Regions from separate parts of the Streptomyces sp. Je 1-332 genome, predicted to be linked through region 2. Evidence: predicted binding sites of a transcription regulator. Region 2 holds the regulator's gene; each other region holds the start of a gene.
What was found. The regulator HrcA, encoded in region 2, represses chaperone genes, less so after heat shock. The targets are predictions, from matches to a motif close to TTNGCACTCNGNNNNNCNGAGTGCNAA.
Positions count from the first base shown of each region.

Region 1 (5,415 bases), 2.2 Mb from region 2:
GCATCGAGGCGGAGGTGCTCACCGCGGACCTCGCGACCGACGACGGGATCGCCGCCGTCGAGAAGCGCCTCGCGGACCGCAGGAACGCGGTCGACCTCCTGGTGAACAACGCCGGTTTCGGCAACAAGGGCCAGTACCTGGAAGTGCCGATGGAGGACGAGCTGACGATGCTCAAGGTGCACTGCGAGGCGGTGCTCCGGCTGACGTCGGCGGCGACGGAGTCGATGCGGGAGCGGGGGCGCGGCGGTGTCGTCAACGTCGCCTCGGTGGCGGCGTTCGTGCCGCGCGGTACATACGGGGCTTCGAAGGCGTGGGTCGTGCAGTTCACGCAGGGGGCGGCGAAGGACCTGGCCGGTTCCGGGGTGCGGCTGATGGCCCTGTGCCCCGGCTTCGTACGGACGGAGTTCCATGAGCGCGCCGGGATGGGGACGTCGAACATCCCCAAGTGGATGTGGCTCGACGCGGACAAGCTGGTCGCGGCCGCGCTGTCCGACTTGGCGCGGGGCAAGCCCCTGTCCATCCCGGACCCGCGGTACAAGGCCCTGATGGGCGTGGTGAAGGTGACGCCGAGGGCGCTGCTGGGCGGGGTCACTTCTCGTACGGGACGGAAGTACGGCCCGCAGTAGAGGCCCCGGAGGAGCGCCCCGTAAGGGGCGCGGGGAACTGCGCGACAAGCCACGACGGGCTCGCACGCGAGAACGCACGGAGGCCCGGCACCCCGAAGTGGGGTGCCGGGCCTCCGTTTCAGCTACGCGGCAGCGTCAGGCGAGGTCAGTGCGAGTGACCGTGACCGTGGCCCGCGGCGTCGCCCTCGTCCTCGGCCGGCTTCTCGACGACCAGGGTCTCGGTCGTCAGGAGCAGCGACGCGATGGACGCGGCGTTCTCCAGCGCGGAGCGCGTCACCTTGACCGGGTCGATGACGCCGGCCTTGACCAGGTCGCCGTACTCGCCGGTCGCGGCGTTGAAGCCGAAGCCCTTGTCGAGCTCGGCGACCTTCGAGGTGATGACGTAGCCCTCGAGGCCGGCGTTCTCGGCGATCCAGCGCAGCGGCTCGACGGCGGCGCGGCGGACGACGGCGACACCGGTGGCCTCGTCGCCCTCCTTGCCGAGGGAGTCACCGAGCACCTTGGCGGCGTGCACCAGAGCGGAGCCACCACCGGAGACGATGCCCTCCTCGACCGCGGCGCGGGTCGCGGAGATGGCGTCCTCCAGACGGTGCTTCTTCTCCTTCAGCTCCACCTCGGTGGCGGCGCCGACCTTGATGACGCACACGCCGCCGGCCAGCTTCGCGAGGCGCTCCTGGAGCTTCTCGCGGTCCCAGTCGGAGTCCGTGGCCTCGATCTCGGCCTTGATCTGGTTGACGCGGCCCTGCACCTCGGAGGCGTCGCCGCCACCGTCGACGACCGTGGTGTCGTCCTTGGTGATGGTCACGCGGCGGGCGGTGCCGAGCACGTCGAGGCCGACCTGGTCGAGCTTGAGGCCGACCTCTTCGGCGATGACGGTGCCGCCGGTGAGGGTGGCGAGGTCACCGAGCATGGCCTTGCGGCGGTCGCCGAAGCCGGGGGCCTTCACCGCGACGGCGTTGAAGGTGCCGCGGATCTTGTTCACGACCAGGGTCGAAAGGGCCTCGCCCTCGACGTCCTCGGCGATGATCAGGAGCGGCTTCGAGGCGTTGGTCTGGATGACCTTCTCGAGCAGCGGCAGCAGGTCCTGGATGGACGAGATCTTGCCCTGGTGGATCAGGATGTACGGGTCGTCGAGGACGGCCTCCATACGCTCCTGGTCGGACACCATGTACGGGGACAGGTAGCCCTTGTCGAAGGCCATGCCCTCGGTGAAGTCCAGCTCCAGACCGAAGGTGTTGGACTCCTCGACGGTGATGACACCGTCCTTGCCGACCTTGTCCATCGCCTCGGCGATGAGCTCGCCGACCTGCGGGTCCTGGGCGGACAGACCGGCGACGGCCGCGATGTCGGCCTTGTCGTCGATCGGGCGCGCGGTGGCGAGGAGCTCCGCGGCGACGGCCGCGACGGCGGCGTCGATGCCCTTCTTCAGGGCGGCCGGGGAGGCGCCGGCGGCGACGTTGCGCAGGCCTTCCTTGACCAGGGCCTGGGCGAGCACGGTCGCGGTGGTGGTGCCGTCACCCGCGATGTCGTTGGTCTTGGTCGCCACCTCCTTGACGAGCTGGGCGCCGAGGTTCTCGTACGGGTCCTCGACCTCGACCTCACGGGCGATGGTGACGCCGTCGTTGGTGATGGTGGGAGCGCCGAACTTCTTGTCGATGACGACGTTGCGGCCGCGGGGGCCGATCGTCACCTTGACCGTGTCGGCAAGCTTGTTGACGCCGCGCTCGAGGGCGCGACGGGCGTCCTCGTCGAACTTCAGGATCTTCGCCATGGGAGCGGTTCAGCCCTCTCGAAAAATCGGGTTTAACGAACTTCGCCCCTCGCCGCCCGGCAATCAGCAGCGGGGTGACCAGGGGCGAAGCTCAAAAGCAATACTGGTGAAGCAGGTGAATTACTTCTCGACGATCGCGAGCACGTCGCGAGCCGAGAGGACGAGGTACTCGTCGCCGTTGTACTTCACCTCGGTGCCGCCGTACTTGCTGTACAGCACGACATCGCCGACCTTCACGTCGAGCGGCAGGCGCTCGCCGTTCTCGAAGCGGCCCGGGCCCACGGCGAGGACAGCACCCTCCTGGGGCTTCTCCTTCGCGGTGTCCGGAATGACCAGGCCAGAGGCCGTGGTCTGCTCGGCGTCGAGCGGCTGGACCACAATGCGGTCCTCGAGCGGCTTGATGGCAACCTTGGAGCTGGCGGTCGTCACGATCCGGTCTCCCCCTTCGGAGATCTACGGGGTTAACAGTCTGGGGTGGCGACCAGGTGGATCCGTCGTCGCGGGTGCCGGACCTGCCCGTCGCTGTTGGCACTCTCCAGTGGTGAGTGCCAGGGTTGACACTAGGACGACGATTAGCACTCGGTCAAGCGGACTGCTAATTCGCTGACGCGGGTCTTATCCGGGTGGTGACGCCGAGCGGCCCCCGCGCCCCTCGGGACAACGCGTCCCCGCGGTCGGCGGTTCCGCCTCCGTGGCCGTGCTCCGCCCCGAATCCGTGACCGTGTGCCCCTTCTCCGCAGCCGTGCGCCGCCCCGCCTCCGTCGTCGACCGCCGCCCCGCATCCGTCGTCAACCGCCGTCCCGTTTCCGGCGCCCCCGCAGGCGGAGGGCAGCTGGGCGACGCACCGGGCTTCTTCGGCGGGACCTTCTCCGCCGCCTTCCGCCCCAGCCTCTCGATCGGGTCGACCGACTGCGCGCACCCCGTGAGCAGCGCGGGCGCGAGCACGCCTGCCGCGAGCGCGCCGGCGAGGAACCGCCGCGCCCGCGCCCGCCCGGTCACAGGTAGTCCTCCAGCCTGGCCACCGCGTACCCCTTGTCGGTGACCGTCTTCATGACCTTGCGGATCATGTCGGGCATCGTGCCCTTCCAGTCCTCGCGTCCCCGGAAGTGCGTGAGGATGATGTCGCCGGGGTGCAGGTCCCGGTCCCACTCGCGCCAGTCCATGCGGTCGGGGAACGCCTCGGACGCCCACAGCGGGACGGCCTTGATGCCGCAGGACTTGGCGGCGCGCAGCGAGTCCGCGTTGTAGTTGCCGTACGGCGGCCGGAAGAGCTCGGGGCGTTTGCCGTACCGCTTGTGGATGACGTCCTGCATGCCGCAGATCTCGCGCCGCTGCTGCTTGTACGAGAGTCCCGGCAGGTAGGGGTGGTTCAGGGTGTGGTTGTTGAGCGCGACCCCGCGGGACTGCATCTTCTTGAAGTAGCCGTAGTCCTCCTTGACCAGGTAGTCGCTGAGGAACGCGGTGTACGGGATCTGCAGTTCGCTCATCATCTTGAGCAGCGCCGGGTCCTTCTCGGCGCCGTCGTCGATGGTCAGGAAGACGACCTTCTTCTTGGTCGGGATGGTCGTGAAGACCGGCGGCAGACTCGCCTGCCCCTTCACCTCGAACCCCTTGCGGGTGGTGATCGCCGGCTTCTTGGCCGGGGCGGGCGGCGCGGCCAGCGGGGGCTTGGCCAGGCCCCAGCGTTTCGCGGCCGCGGCGCGGGCGACCTGGGTGACGCGGAGTTTGTGGGCGTAGGAGTCGAGGGCGCGGGCGGGCGGTGCGTCCAGGCGCTGCTGACCGGGGGCGGGGTTCGCTCCGCCGTCGTCGCCCGAGGCGCAGCCGGAGACGATGGCGGCGGCGGTCAGCACGGCGGCCCCGGCCCGCACCCGGCCCCTGACCCGGCCCTGCGCCCGGCCCCGCCCCTTCCGCCTCGCCCTGAATTTGTCGTTTTGTCGTACTAGTTGCATGGCGCCGGATCTTTGCAGCTCACAGCCCCGCTGCCCGGCCGACACCGCCGCCGGACGCACACCATCCACCGACTGGCCCACAATGGGCCGGGTGAACGACCTCGACCGTGATCCGACTGCCCCGACTGCCCCGACTGCCCTGGCCTCCTTCTCCGCGCTCCTCACCCCCGAAGGCCGGGCCCTGCTCGATCTCGACGAGGTGCGGGAGGCCGACCCGGCCCGGGAGCTGGCCGTCGCGACCCGCCTGCGCCGCGGGCACCCGGCGGAACTGGTCACGGCGGTGCTCGCGCAGGCGCGGCTGCGGCGGCGTGCGGTGGCGAAGTTCGGGGCCGAGGACGCGGGCCGGATGTTCTTCACCCCGAACGGCGTCGAACAGGCGACCCGTACGAGCGTGGCCGTGCATCGCGCGGAGAGCTTCAAGGCCCTCGGCGTCCGCGCCCTGGCCGACCTGTGCTGCGGCATCGGCGGCGACGCGATCGCCCTGGCCCGTGCCGGTGTCACCGTCCTCGCCGTCGACCGCGACCCGCTGACCTGCGCGGTGGCGCGCGCGAACGCGGAGGCGCTCGGGCTCGGGGATCTCATCGAGGTGCGCGAGGCCGACGTCACCGAGGTCGACACGTCCGCGTACGACGCGGTCTTCGTCGACCCGGCGCGGCGGGGCGGGCGGGGCCGCATCTTCGACCCCGAGGCCTACTCCCCGCCGCTCTCCTGGGCGATCGAGGCCGCCCGCACGGCTCCGCACGCGGCGCTGAAGATCGCCCCCGGGATCCCGCACGAGGCGATCCCCGCAGACGCCGCGGCCGAGTGGATCTCGGACGCCGGGGACGTGAAGGAGGCGGTGCTGTGGTTCGGCACGGACACCCCCTCCTCGCACCGCGCCACGCTGCTGCCCTCGGGGGCGTCGCTGTGGTCCTCGCTCGACGCGATGCTGCCGGACCCGCGGGTGCGGACGGTCGGGCGCTATCTGTACGAGCCGGACGGCGCCGTCATCCGTGCGCACCTGGTGGCGGAGGTGGCCACGCGGGTGAAGGGCGGCCTGATCGACGAGACCATCGCGTACGCCACCTCC
Region 1 is NZ_CP160402.1:4,829,259-4,834,673, reverse strand. Features, by position in the region: gene ABXJ52_RS22085 (SDR family oxidoreductase) at 1-626, shown strand, start outside; gene groL (chaperonin GroEL) at 772-2,397, opposite strand; gene groES (co-chaperone GroES) at 2,518-2,826, opposite strand; gene ABXJ52_RS22070 (polysaccharide deacetylase family protein) at 3,393-4,346, opposite strand; gene ABXJ52_RS22065 (methyltransferase domain-containing protein) at 4,429-5,415, shown strand, end outside.
Region 1: a site for HrcA is predicted at 2,970-2,996, ahead of groES (co-chaperone GroES). Genes of this name have one in related genera too.

Region 2 (5,415 bases):
GCCACGCCGCGATCCCCACCGAGGACGGCTTCACCGCCTCCCACACGTCGATATAGGGATGCCCCACCACCAGCGCCGACGGAGAACTCACCGCCGCCGCGATCCTCGACTCCTTGGAGCCCGGGACCAGGTGGTCCACCAGGACCCCCAGGCGCGCGTCGGGCCCGGGGGAGAAGTCGTCCACGATCCCCGGCAGGTCGTCGATGCCCTCCAGGTACTCGACGACCACGCCCTCGATCCGCAGGTCGTCACCCCACACCCGCTCCACGAGCTCCGCGTCGTGCCGCCCCTCGACGTAGATCCGCCCGGCACGGGCGACCCGGGCTCGCGCCCCCGGCACGGCCACCGAACCCGAAGCGGTACGTGTGGGACGTACGGGCGAAGTAGCGGAAGCAGCGGTCGGGCGGACCAGCGTCACCGTCCGGCCCTCCAGGGCGAAGGCCCCCGGCGTCATCGGGAAGACGCGGTGCTTGCCGAAGCGGTCCTCCAGGGTCACCGTCGGACCCTCCGCCGTCTTCTCGCAGCGGATCACCGCCCCGCAGAAGCCGGTGCTCAGCTCCTCCACCACGAGGTCCGCCTCCGCGGCGACCTCCGGCACGGGCTTCTGCTTCTTCCAGGGCGGGGTCAGGTCCGCGGAGTACTGGCGCATTTTCCCGACGATAGGAAGAAGAAGGGGGAGGCTCGCTACGACACGCCGAAGCGGGCCGCCAGTGTGGCGCGTTGCGCACGGACAAACGCCGCATCGACCACCGCACCGTGCCCCGGCACGTACAGCGCGTCCTCGCCGCCCAGCTCCAGCAGCCGGTCGAGCGCGGCAGGCCACCGAGCTGGGACCGCGTCGGGGCCGGCCTGCGGTTCGCCCGACTCCTCGACCAGGTCGCCGCAGAAGACGATCTCCGGGGAGTGCGCGGTGCCCGGCACCAGGACCGCAAGGTCGTGGCCCGAGTGCCCGGGGCCCACGTTCGCGAGGAGCACCTGCACCCCGCCGCCCAGATCGAGCGTCCACTCCCCGCACACCGAGTGGTGCGGGGACACCAGCAGATCGGCGGCCTCCGCCGCGGCGTCCGGGGCGACCCCGTGCCGCACGGCGTCGTGGCGCAGCTCGTCGCGGCCCTTCGCCAGAAGCGCGTCGAGGCCGACGGCGCCGTACACCTCCACGCCCGCGAACGCCGCGGCGCCGAGCACATGGTCGAAGTGCGGGTGCGTCAGGACGAGGTGGGTGACCCGGCGGCCACCGCCGAGGATGCCGCGAGCCTCGGTGCGCAGTTCCCCGCCCTCGCGCAGCGTCGCCCCCGCCTCGATCATCAGCGCCGATTCGCCGCCGACCACCAGACCCGCCGTACAGTCCCAGACCGGCAGGCGCCGCCGCCCCACATGCGGCGCGAGCCGCTCCCAGCCCGCCTCGTCCCACGCCAGTGCCACGTCCATACAGTCGACGCTAGCCCCGCGCGGGCCGCTCGGCAGCCGCCACCTCGGCCTTCGGACCGACATAGGGGGTCCGGCCCTTGCCGGGGCCGTACCCGACGGCCGTACACTGGGCGCGGCGCAGGCTGGCACTCACCCCAGGGGAGTGCCAGGCAGGGCCGCAGGACAGACAGGTTTCAGGGCAAAAAGGTGGAGGTGAGCGCGGATGCTGAATGAACGCAGGCTCGAGGTGCTGCGCGCCATCGTCCACGACTACGTCGGCACCGAGGAGCCCGTCGGCTCCAAGGCGCTCACCGAGCGGCACAGCCTCGGGGTCTCCCCGGCCACCGTCCGCAACGACATGGCGGCACTCGAAGAGGAGGGGTTCATCGCCCAGCCTCATACGAGCGCGGGGCGCATCCCCACCGACAAGGGGTACCGCCTCTTCGTCGACAAGCTCGCGGGCGTCAAGCCGATGGCGGCCCCGGAGCGCAGGGCCATCCAGAACTTCCTCGACGGCGCCGTCGACCTCGACGACGTCGTGGCGCGCACGGTGCGGCTGCTCGCGCAGCTGACCCGGCAGGTCGCGGTCGTGCAGTATCCGTCCCTCACGCGGTCGACGGTGCGGCACGTGGAGCTGCTCTCGCTGGCTCCCGCCCGCCTGATGCTCGTGCTGATCACGGACACGGGCCGGGTCGAGCAGCGCATGATCGACTGTCCCGCGCCGTTCGGCGAGACCTCGCTCGCGGACCTGCGCGCGCGGCTCAACAGCCGCGTCGCGGGCCGTCGCTTCGCGGACGTGCCGCAGCTGGTGCAGGACATGACGGAGTCCTTCGACGCGGAGGACCGCGGCACGGTGGCGACGGTGCTCTCCACCCTCCTCGAAACCCTGGTCGAGGAGACCGAGGAGCGGCTGATGATCGGCGGAACGGCCAATCTCACCCGCTTCGGACATGACTTTCCCCTCACCATCAGGCCCGTCCTGGAGGCTCTTGAGGAGCAGGTCGTCCTGCTCAAGTTGCTTGGCGAAGCCACGGATTCGGGCATGACCGTACGGATCGGTCACGAGAACGCCCATGAGGGACTCAGCTCCACGTCCGTGGTCTCCGTCGGCTACGGTTCGGGCAGCGAGGCAGTAGCCAAACTCGGCGTGGTCGGCCCGACCCGCATGGACTATCCGGGAACGATGGGAGCAGTACGCGCAGTGGCACGTTACGTCGGACAGATCCTGGCGGAGTCGTAAGTGGCCACGGACTACTACGCCGTACTAGGCGTGCGCCGCGACGCTTCCCAGGACGAGATCAAGAAGGCCTTCCGGAGGCTTGCGCGAGAGCTTCACCCGGACGTGAATCCGGATCCGAAGACTCAGGAGCGCTTCAAGGAGATCAACGCCGCGTACGAGGTGTTGTCGGACCCGCAGAAGAAGCAGGTCTACGACCTCGGCGGTGACCCGCTGTCCCAGCAGGGCGGGGGCGGTGGCGCGGGCGGTTTCGGAGCCGGTGGCTTCGGCAACTTCTCGGACATCATGGACGCGTTCTTCGGGACGGCGTCGCAGCGTGGCCCCCGGTCGCGCACGCGCCGTGGCCAGGACGCCATGATTCGGCTCGAGATCGACCTGGACGAGGCGGCCTTCGGGACCACCAAGGACATACAGGTCGACACGGCGGTCGTCTGTACGACCTGCAGCGGTGAAGGTGCCGCGCCGGGGACATCCGCTCAGACGTGTGACATGTGCCGCGGTCGCGGCGAGGTGTCGCAGGTCACGCGGTCCTTCCTCGGCCAGGTCATGACGTCGCGGCCGTGCCCGCAGTGTCAGGGCTTCGGCACGGTCGTGCCCACCCCGTGCCCGGAGTGCGCCGGCGACGGCCGCATCCGGTCGCGGCGGACGCTCACCGTGAAGATCCCCGCCGGTGTCGACAACGGCACGCGGATCCAGCTCGCGGGCGAGGGCGAGGTCGGCCCCGGCGGGGGCCCCGCCGGTGACCTGTACGTGGAGATCCACGAGCTGCCGCACGCCGTGTTCCAGCGGCGCGGGGACGACCTGCACTGCACGGTCACCATCCCCATGACGGCCGCGGCCCTGGGCACCAAGGTGCCCCTGGAGACGTTGGACGGCATGGAAGAGGTCGACATCCGGCCGGGCACGCAGTCCGGCCAGTCGGTGCCGCTGCACGGCAGGGGCATCACGCACCTGCGGGGCGGCGGCCGCGGCGACCTCATCGTGCACGTCGAGGTCCTCACGCCGTCGAAGCTGGACGCGGAGCAGGAGCGGGTCCTGCGGGAACTGGCGGTGCTGCGCGGCGAGGAACGGCCCACGGGGCAGTTCCAGCCGGGGCAGCAGGGTCTGTTCTCACGCCTCAAGGACGCGTTCAACGGGCGGTAGCGCCTTTTACGGGCGAGGGCGCCTCGAGCGGTGCCTTTCCTGCGCCCCCGGTAGCGGTTCGCCCGTGCCGGGGGCGCTTTGCTGTCTGTCCGCGGGCTGTCCTGGGTTGCTCGCGCAGTTCCCCGCGCCCCTTACGGGGCGTCGTGGGTTGCTCGCGCCTCGTGGCGGAGCCGCACATGTCACAGCTCCGCGCCCCTTTTGGGGCGCTCCTGATCATGCCGGGTGACGGGTGGGTGGGTGGGAAAGTCCCGCGATTCGGCCCCCCGGCCAGGAAGTGGCACGATGCGTTCATGTCCTCCGCACTGACCGATCTCTGCCGCCTCCCGATCGTGCAGGCCCCCATGGCGGGCGGCGCCTCGTGCCCTCAGCTCGCCGCGGCCGTCTCCGAGGCCGGAGGCCTCGGTTTCCTCGCCGCCGGGTACAAAACCGCCGACGGGATGTACCAGGAGATCAAACAGCTGCGGGGGCTCACGAGCCGTCCGTTCGGCGTGAACCTCTTCATGCCGCAGCCCGAGTACGCGGACGCCGCCGCCGTCGACGTGTACCGCAACCAGCTCGCCGGTGAGGCCGCCTGGTACGAGACGCAGCTCGGCGACCCGGACAGTGGCCGCGACGACAACTACGACGCCAAGCTGGCGATCCTCGTCGAGGACCCGGTGCCGCTGGTGTCGTTCACCTTCGGCTGCCCCACCCGCGACGTCTTCGACGCCTTCGCCCGGGTCGGCACCATCACCGTCGCCACCGTCACCTCGCCCGAAGAGGCGCAGACCGCCCAGTGGTCGGGCGCCGACGCCGTGTGCGTCCAGGGCATCGAGGCAGGCGGCCACCAGGGCACGCACCGCGACAACCCCGAGACCGACGGCGCCGGGCTCGGCCTCCTCTCGCTCATCGCGCAGGTGCGCGAGACCGTGCAGATCCCGGTCGTCGCGGCCGGCGGCCTGATGCGCGGCTCGCAGATCGCGGCGGTGCTCGCGGCCGGCGCGGACGCCGCGCAGCTCGGCACGGCCTTCCTGGTCTGCCCCGAGTCGGGCGCCAACGCCCTGCACAAGCAGGCCATGACCAACCCGCTGTTCACCCGCACCGAACTGACCCGCGCCTTCTCGGGTCGCCCCGCGCGGGGCCTGGTCAACCGCTTCATGCGCGAACACGGTCCCTACGCCCCCGCCGCCTACCCCCAGGTCCACCACCTCACCAGCGGCCTGCGCAAGGCCGCCGCCAAGGCCGGTGACGCGCAGGGCATGGCGCTGTGGGCGGGGCAGGGCCACCGCATGGCGCGCGAGCTGCCCGCCGGGCAGCTCGTGGAGGTCCTCGCGGCCGAACTGGCCGAGTCGAAGGCCGCGTTGGCGGCCGGCGGGCAGCAGGGGACCCAGCCGGGGAGCCCGGCGTGACCGCACCCGTCTTCGTCGTCGAGACCTTCGAGACCCGGGGGAACCCTGCGGCGGGCGGCGACGGACGCTACGTACTCGACGGTCCCGAGGGGCGCCACGCCGTCTCCGTGAAGCGGCTGCACGCCGGTGAGGACGTCGTCCTGACCGACGGGGCCGGGCGCTGGGCCGACTGCGTGGTCGAGGACACCGAGGGCAAGGACCGGCTGATCCTGCGGATGGACTCCGTACGGGAAGAGGCCC
Region 2 is NZ_CP160402.1:2,632,955-2,638,369, reverse strand. Features, by position in the region: gene ABXJ52_RS12240 (DUF3097 domain-containing protein) at 1-649, opposite strand, end outside; gene ABXJ52_RS12235 (MBL fold metallo-hydrolase) at 685-1,428, opposite strand; gene hrcA (heat-inducible transcriptional repressor HrcA) at 1,631-2,647, shown strand; gene dnaJ (molecular chaperone DnaJ) at 2,648-3,787, shown strand; gene ABXJ52_RS12220 (nitronate monooxygenase) at 4,078-5,175, shown strand; gene ABXJ52_RS12215 (16S rRNA (uracil(1498)-N(3))-methyltransferase) at 5,172-5,415, shown strand, end outside.

Region 3 (5,415 bases), 1.1 Mb from region 2:
CGGCAACCATCCCGCCGACCACGCACGCGAGGTCTCGGTGGGGAAGGTGCCAATTCCGTCTCGCGGCGAGATGCGCCGCGAGGAAGATGAGGAGAAAGGGCCTCGCCTCCATGGCTGCGCAGACTGTCGGAACGTTCGACACCACCCCCTCCACCACGCCTTCCCACAGTGGGTCCGTGGACCTCGGCCCCGCTTCGGGCCTCTCTTGCCGCGAGTGCGGCGAGCTCTACGCGCTGGGCCCGATCTTCGCCTGTCAGGCCTGTTTCGGCCCGCTCGAAGTCGCGTACGACCTGCCGACCGGTGACCCCGAGGCGCTGCGTAAGCAGATCGAGGCCGGTCCGGACAACATCTGGCGCTACGCCCCGCTCCTGCCCGTCCCCGCGGACGTCGCCGAGAAGCCGAACATCAACCCCGGCTGGACCAAGCTCGTCAAGGCCGACAACCTCGCCCGCGAACTCGGCGTCGAGCAGGGCAAGTTGTTCGTCAAGGACGACTCCGGCAACCCCACGCACTCCTTCAAGGACCGCGTCGTGGCGCAGGCCATCGAGGCGGCGCGCGCCTTCGGCTTCACCACGCTCTCCTGCTCCTCCACCGGCAACCTCGCCGGCGCCGTCGGCGCCGCCGCGGCCCGCGCCGGCTTCCGCTCCTGCGTGTTCATCCCACACGACCTGGAGCAGGGCAAGGTCGTCATGGCCGCGGTCTACGGCGGCGAGCTCGTCGGCATCGAGGGCAACTACGACGACGTGAACCGCTTCTGCTCCGAGCTCATCGGCGACCCGCTGGGCGAGGGCTGGGGCTTCGTGAACGTGAACCTGCGGCCGTACTACGGCGAGGGTTCCAAGACCCTCGCGTACGAGATCTGCGAGCAGCTCGGCTGGGTCCTGCCCGACCAGCTGGTCATCCCGATCGCCTCCGGCTCGCAGCTCACGAAGATCGACAAGGGTCTGAAGGAGCTGATCGCCCTCGGCCTCGTCGAGGACAAGCCCTACAAGATCTTCGGCGCCCAGGCCGAGGGCTGCTCGCCGGTGTCCACCGCCTTCAAGGCCGGGCACGACGTCGTGCGTCCGCAGAAGCCGGACACCATCGCCAAGTCGCTGGCCATCGGCAACCCCGCCGACGGGCCGTACGTGCTCGACATCGCGCGTCGCACGGGCGGGGCGGTGGAGGACGTGAACGACGAGCAGGTCGTCTCCGCGATCAAGCTGCTCGCCCGGACCGAGGGGATCTTCGCGGAGACCGCGGGCGGTGTGACCGTGGGCGTCACCAAGAAGCTGATCGAGGCGGGGCTCATCGACCCGGCGTTGACCACGGTCGTGCTGAACACCGGTGACGGCCTCAAGACTCTCGACGCGGTCGCCGAGACGTCTCAGGCGACCGCCACGATTCGCCCCAGCCTTGACGCGTTTCGCGCCGCCGGGCTCGCAGGCTGAGCTTGTTCGCTGACTGCGGGGCCGTCGTGGCTGGTCGCGCAGTTCCCCGCGCCCCTGACGGGGCGCCCCTCACGGGCGCCCCTCCTGAACTACCGAGGTGAATCAATGAGCGTCAAGGTCCGCATCCCCACCATTCTTCGCACCTACACCGGCGGTCAGTCCGAGGTCGCCGCCGAGGGGGCGACTCTCTCCGAGGTCATCGCCGACCTGGAGAAGAACCACACCGGTATCGCGGCGCGCGTCCTGGACGACCAGGGCAAGCTGCGGCGCTTCGTGAACGTCTACGTGAACGACGACGACGTGCGCTTCGAGCAGGGTCTTGAGACCGCGACGCCGGACGGCGCGGGGGTCTCCATCATCCCCGCCGTCGCCGGTGGTTGATCCTTTAAAGAAACACCCTGCGTAATTGACATTGCCCCCTCCGCGAGAGAAGCGGAGGGGGCAATTCCATGCGATTGAGCGCGGTACAGTTGGGAAGCGAGCTTCCTGTTTGTGCCGAGCGCATATACGAAGTCGCCCTGAGGGCGACAAGAAGTAGCCAAAGTGCACTGCCCATTTGCCCCCTCCGTGGCATTTGTCTGGCCCGACTTGCCCTGAACTCCGGCGAATTCTCCGCATATTACCGATCAGGCGTGCCCAGAATTCTCGTCCGATTGACCTGTTGCAGAGGGCAGTTGGACAGATACATTCAGCCGCGGTCGACGCGTTCCGGCGCACGCCTCCACAACCCATTGGGGGGGTGAGGTCTGACCCGGGTCCGCGAAGTGCGGGCCCGTGCAAGGGCCAGTAATAGGGGAGTTAGGCATGGCTCAGGGCACCGTCAAGTGGTTCAACGCGGAGAAGGGGTACGGCTTCATCGCGGTCGACGGTGGTGCGGATGTTTTCGTCCACTACAGCGCGATTCAGATGGACGGCTACCGCACCCTTGAAGAAGGTCAGCGAGTGGAGTTCGAGATCTCGCAGGGCCAGAAGGGTCCGCAGGCGGACATGGTCAAGCTCGCCGTCTGATCTCGGCGCGATCGGCCAGCGACTTAGCGAGTGACGAGGGCCCGCATCCCGACAGGGGTGCGGGCCCTCGTGCGTCCCCCGGCGGCCCGGCCGGGGACGCACCCCCCTCGTACGTCTGAGATCCGTGAGAGGCGCTTGCACTCGTAGGGGTCGAGTGCTAATCATTGGGCTTAGCACTCTCCGAGTGAGAGTGACAGAACTTGGATCGGGTCGGTGAGGCCCGCAGGCCGGGTGGGGCAAGGAACCACAAGGTTTGCAGGCCGTCCGTCGCGGGCACTGGCGCGATCCGGAGCATGCCACCCCTGTCCGGGAGGACCACTTCACATGGCCAAGATCATCGCGTTCGACGAGGAGGCACGGCGCGGCCTCGAGCGCGGCATGAACCAGCTCGCCGACGCCGTCAAGGTGACCCTGGGCCCCAAGGGTCGCAACGTCGTCCTCGAGAAGAAGTGGGGCGCCCCCACGATCACCAACGATGGTGTTTCCATCGCCAAGGAGATCGAGCTCGAGGACCCGTACGAGAAGATCGGCGCCGAGCTGGTCAAGGAGGTCGCGAAGAAGACGGACGACGTCGCCGGTGACGGCACGACGACCGCGACCGTCCTGGCGCAGGCGCTGGTCCGCGAGGGCCTTCGCAACGTAGCCGCCGGTGCCAACCCGATGGCCCTCAAGCGCGGCATCGAGAAGGCCGTCGAGGCCGTCTCGGGCGCCCTGCTCGAGCAGGCCAAGGACGTGGAGACCAAGGAGCAGATCGCTTCGACCGCCTCCATCTCCGCCGCCGACACCCAGATCGGCGAGCTCATCGCCGAGGCGATGGACAAGGTCGGCAAGGAAGGCGTCATCACCGTCGAGGAGTCGCAGACCTTCGGTCTCGAGCTTGAGCTCACCGAGGGCATGCGCTTCGACAAGGGCTACATCTCGGCGTACTTCGCCACGGACATGGAGCGTATGGAGGCGTCGCTCGACGACCCGTACATCCTGATCGTGAACTCGAAGATCTCGAACGTGAAGGACCTCCTTCCGCTCCTCGAGAAGGTCATGCAGTCCGGCAAGCCGCTGCTGATCATCGCCGAGGACGTCGAGGGCGAGGCCCTGTCGACCCTGGTCGTCAACAAGATCCGTGGCACCTTCAAGTCCGTCGCCGTCAAGGCCCCGGGCTTCGGTGACCGCCGCAAGGCCATGCTCGGCGACATCGCCATCCTCACCGGTGGCACCGTCATCTCCGAGGAGGTCGGCCTCAAGCTGGAGAACGCCGGTCTCGACCTGCTCGGCCGCGCCCGCAAGGTCGTCATCACCAAGGACGAGACGACGATCGTCGACGGCTCCGGTGAGAGCGACCAGGTCCAGGGCCGCGTCAACCAGATCCGCGCCGAGATCGAGAACTCGGACAGCGACTACGACCGCGAGAAGCTGCAGGAGCGCCTGGCGAAGCTCGCCGGCGGTGTTGCGGTCATCAAGGCCGGTGCCGCGACCGAGGTCGAGCTCAAGGAGCGCAAGCACCGCATCGAGGACGCCGTTCGCAACGCGAAGGCGGCCGTCGAAGAGGGCATCGTCGCCGGTGGTGGCGTGGCGCTGCTGCAGGCCGCCGCCGTCTTCGAGAAGCTGGAGCTCGAGGGTGACGAGGCGACCGGCGCCAACGCCGTGAAGCTCGCCCTGGAGGCCCCGCTCAAGCAGATCGCCGTCAACGGCGGCCTTGAGGGCGGCGTCGTCGTCGAGAAGGTCCGCAACCTCACCGTCGGCCACGGCCTGAACGCCGCGACCGGTGAGTACGTGGACATGATCGCCGAGGGCATCCTCGACCCGGCGAAGGTCACGCGCTCCGCCCTGCAGAACGCCGCGTCCATCGCCGCGCTGTTCCTCACCACCGAGGCCGTCATCGCCGACAAGCCGGAGAAGGCGGGCGCTGCCCCGGCCGGCGGCGGCATGCCGGGCGGTGACATGGACTTCTGATCGACCTCTGGTTGATCAGCGGTTCATCGCTTCACGCGAACCGAGGGCGGCACTCCTTCTCACGAAGGGGTGCCGCCCTCGGGCGTTTCCGGAGCCGTGCAGCTGTGCGTGACTACGGCAGGCGGTCGAGCAGCCAGGTGCAGAGTTCTTGCGTGATCAGGGTGTGGGGCTCGTTGTGGGTGGCGCAGAGGTACTCGTCCAACTCGCTGTCCTCGGACTGTTCCGGGAACGGGGTGTGCAGGTTCTCGTGGGTGTTGATGTCGCGCAGGGCGATCGCGCTGACGGAGGGTACGAAGCAGTGTTCGCGGATCTCGGCCTCCGCGCCGAGGCCGATGATCGCGGGGATGCTGTTCAGCTCGTCGGCGAGGATGCCGAAGCCCTCCAGGGTGCCGCCGGGTGCGCCGTCGATCTCGGGCAGGCCCGAGGTGCGGATCTGCGGCTTGCGCAGGGTCACCACCCGTAGCTGGGCGACCAGTTGATCCACCCCCTCGGGCTGCGTGTGGAGGTGGGTGCCGGTGATGGCGAGGCCCTTGCCGCGGAACGCCCGCCGCCCCGGGGTGATGCCGTTGGCGACGCCGGTACGTACGCCGTTGGCGACGCCGATCTTCCGCGGGCGGCTCGGCCAGCCGCCGACCCGCTCCAGCTCGGCGAGGAACTCGACGCGCTCCTTGTCGGTCTCCGGGGTGTCGTCCCACTCCGCGATGTGCTGCCACAGGAGCTGGCGCGCGGCCGGGCTGTTCATCTGGTTCGAGAAGGCCGCGTTGAGCCGCCGGATGTAGTGCGCGAACGACTGGAGCCCGATCGGGATCCAGGCCCCGCGGTGCGGGCTGTCGTAGGAGAGGTACAGCGCGGTCTGGTGGTCGACGCCGTCGTGTTCCATCTTGGCGAGCGCGTACCGCGTGACCAGGCCGCCCATGCTGAAGCCGCCTACGGTCAGCGGGTGGTCGCCGGTGCGCCGCGCGATCGCCTCCTGGATCGCCGAGCGCGCCGCCACGGCGTTGTCCAGGATGGAGGCGCTGCGCTCGTC
Region 3 is NZ_CP160402.1:3,704,862-3,710,276, reverse strand. Features, by position in the region: SAM riboswitch class I at 1-93, shown strand, start outside; gene thrC (threonine synthase) at 111-1,430, shown strand; gene ABXJ52_RS16630 (MoaD/ThiS family protein) at 1,536-1,811, shown strand; gene ABXJ52_RS16625 (cold-shock protein) at 2,235-2,438, shown strand; gene groL (chaperonin GroEL) at 2,763-4,388, shown strand; gene ABXJ52_RS16615 (hypothetical protein) at 4,501-5,415, opposite strand, start outside.
Region 3: a site for HrcA is predicted at 2,609-2,635, ahead of groL (chaperonin GroEL). Genes of this name have one in related genera too.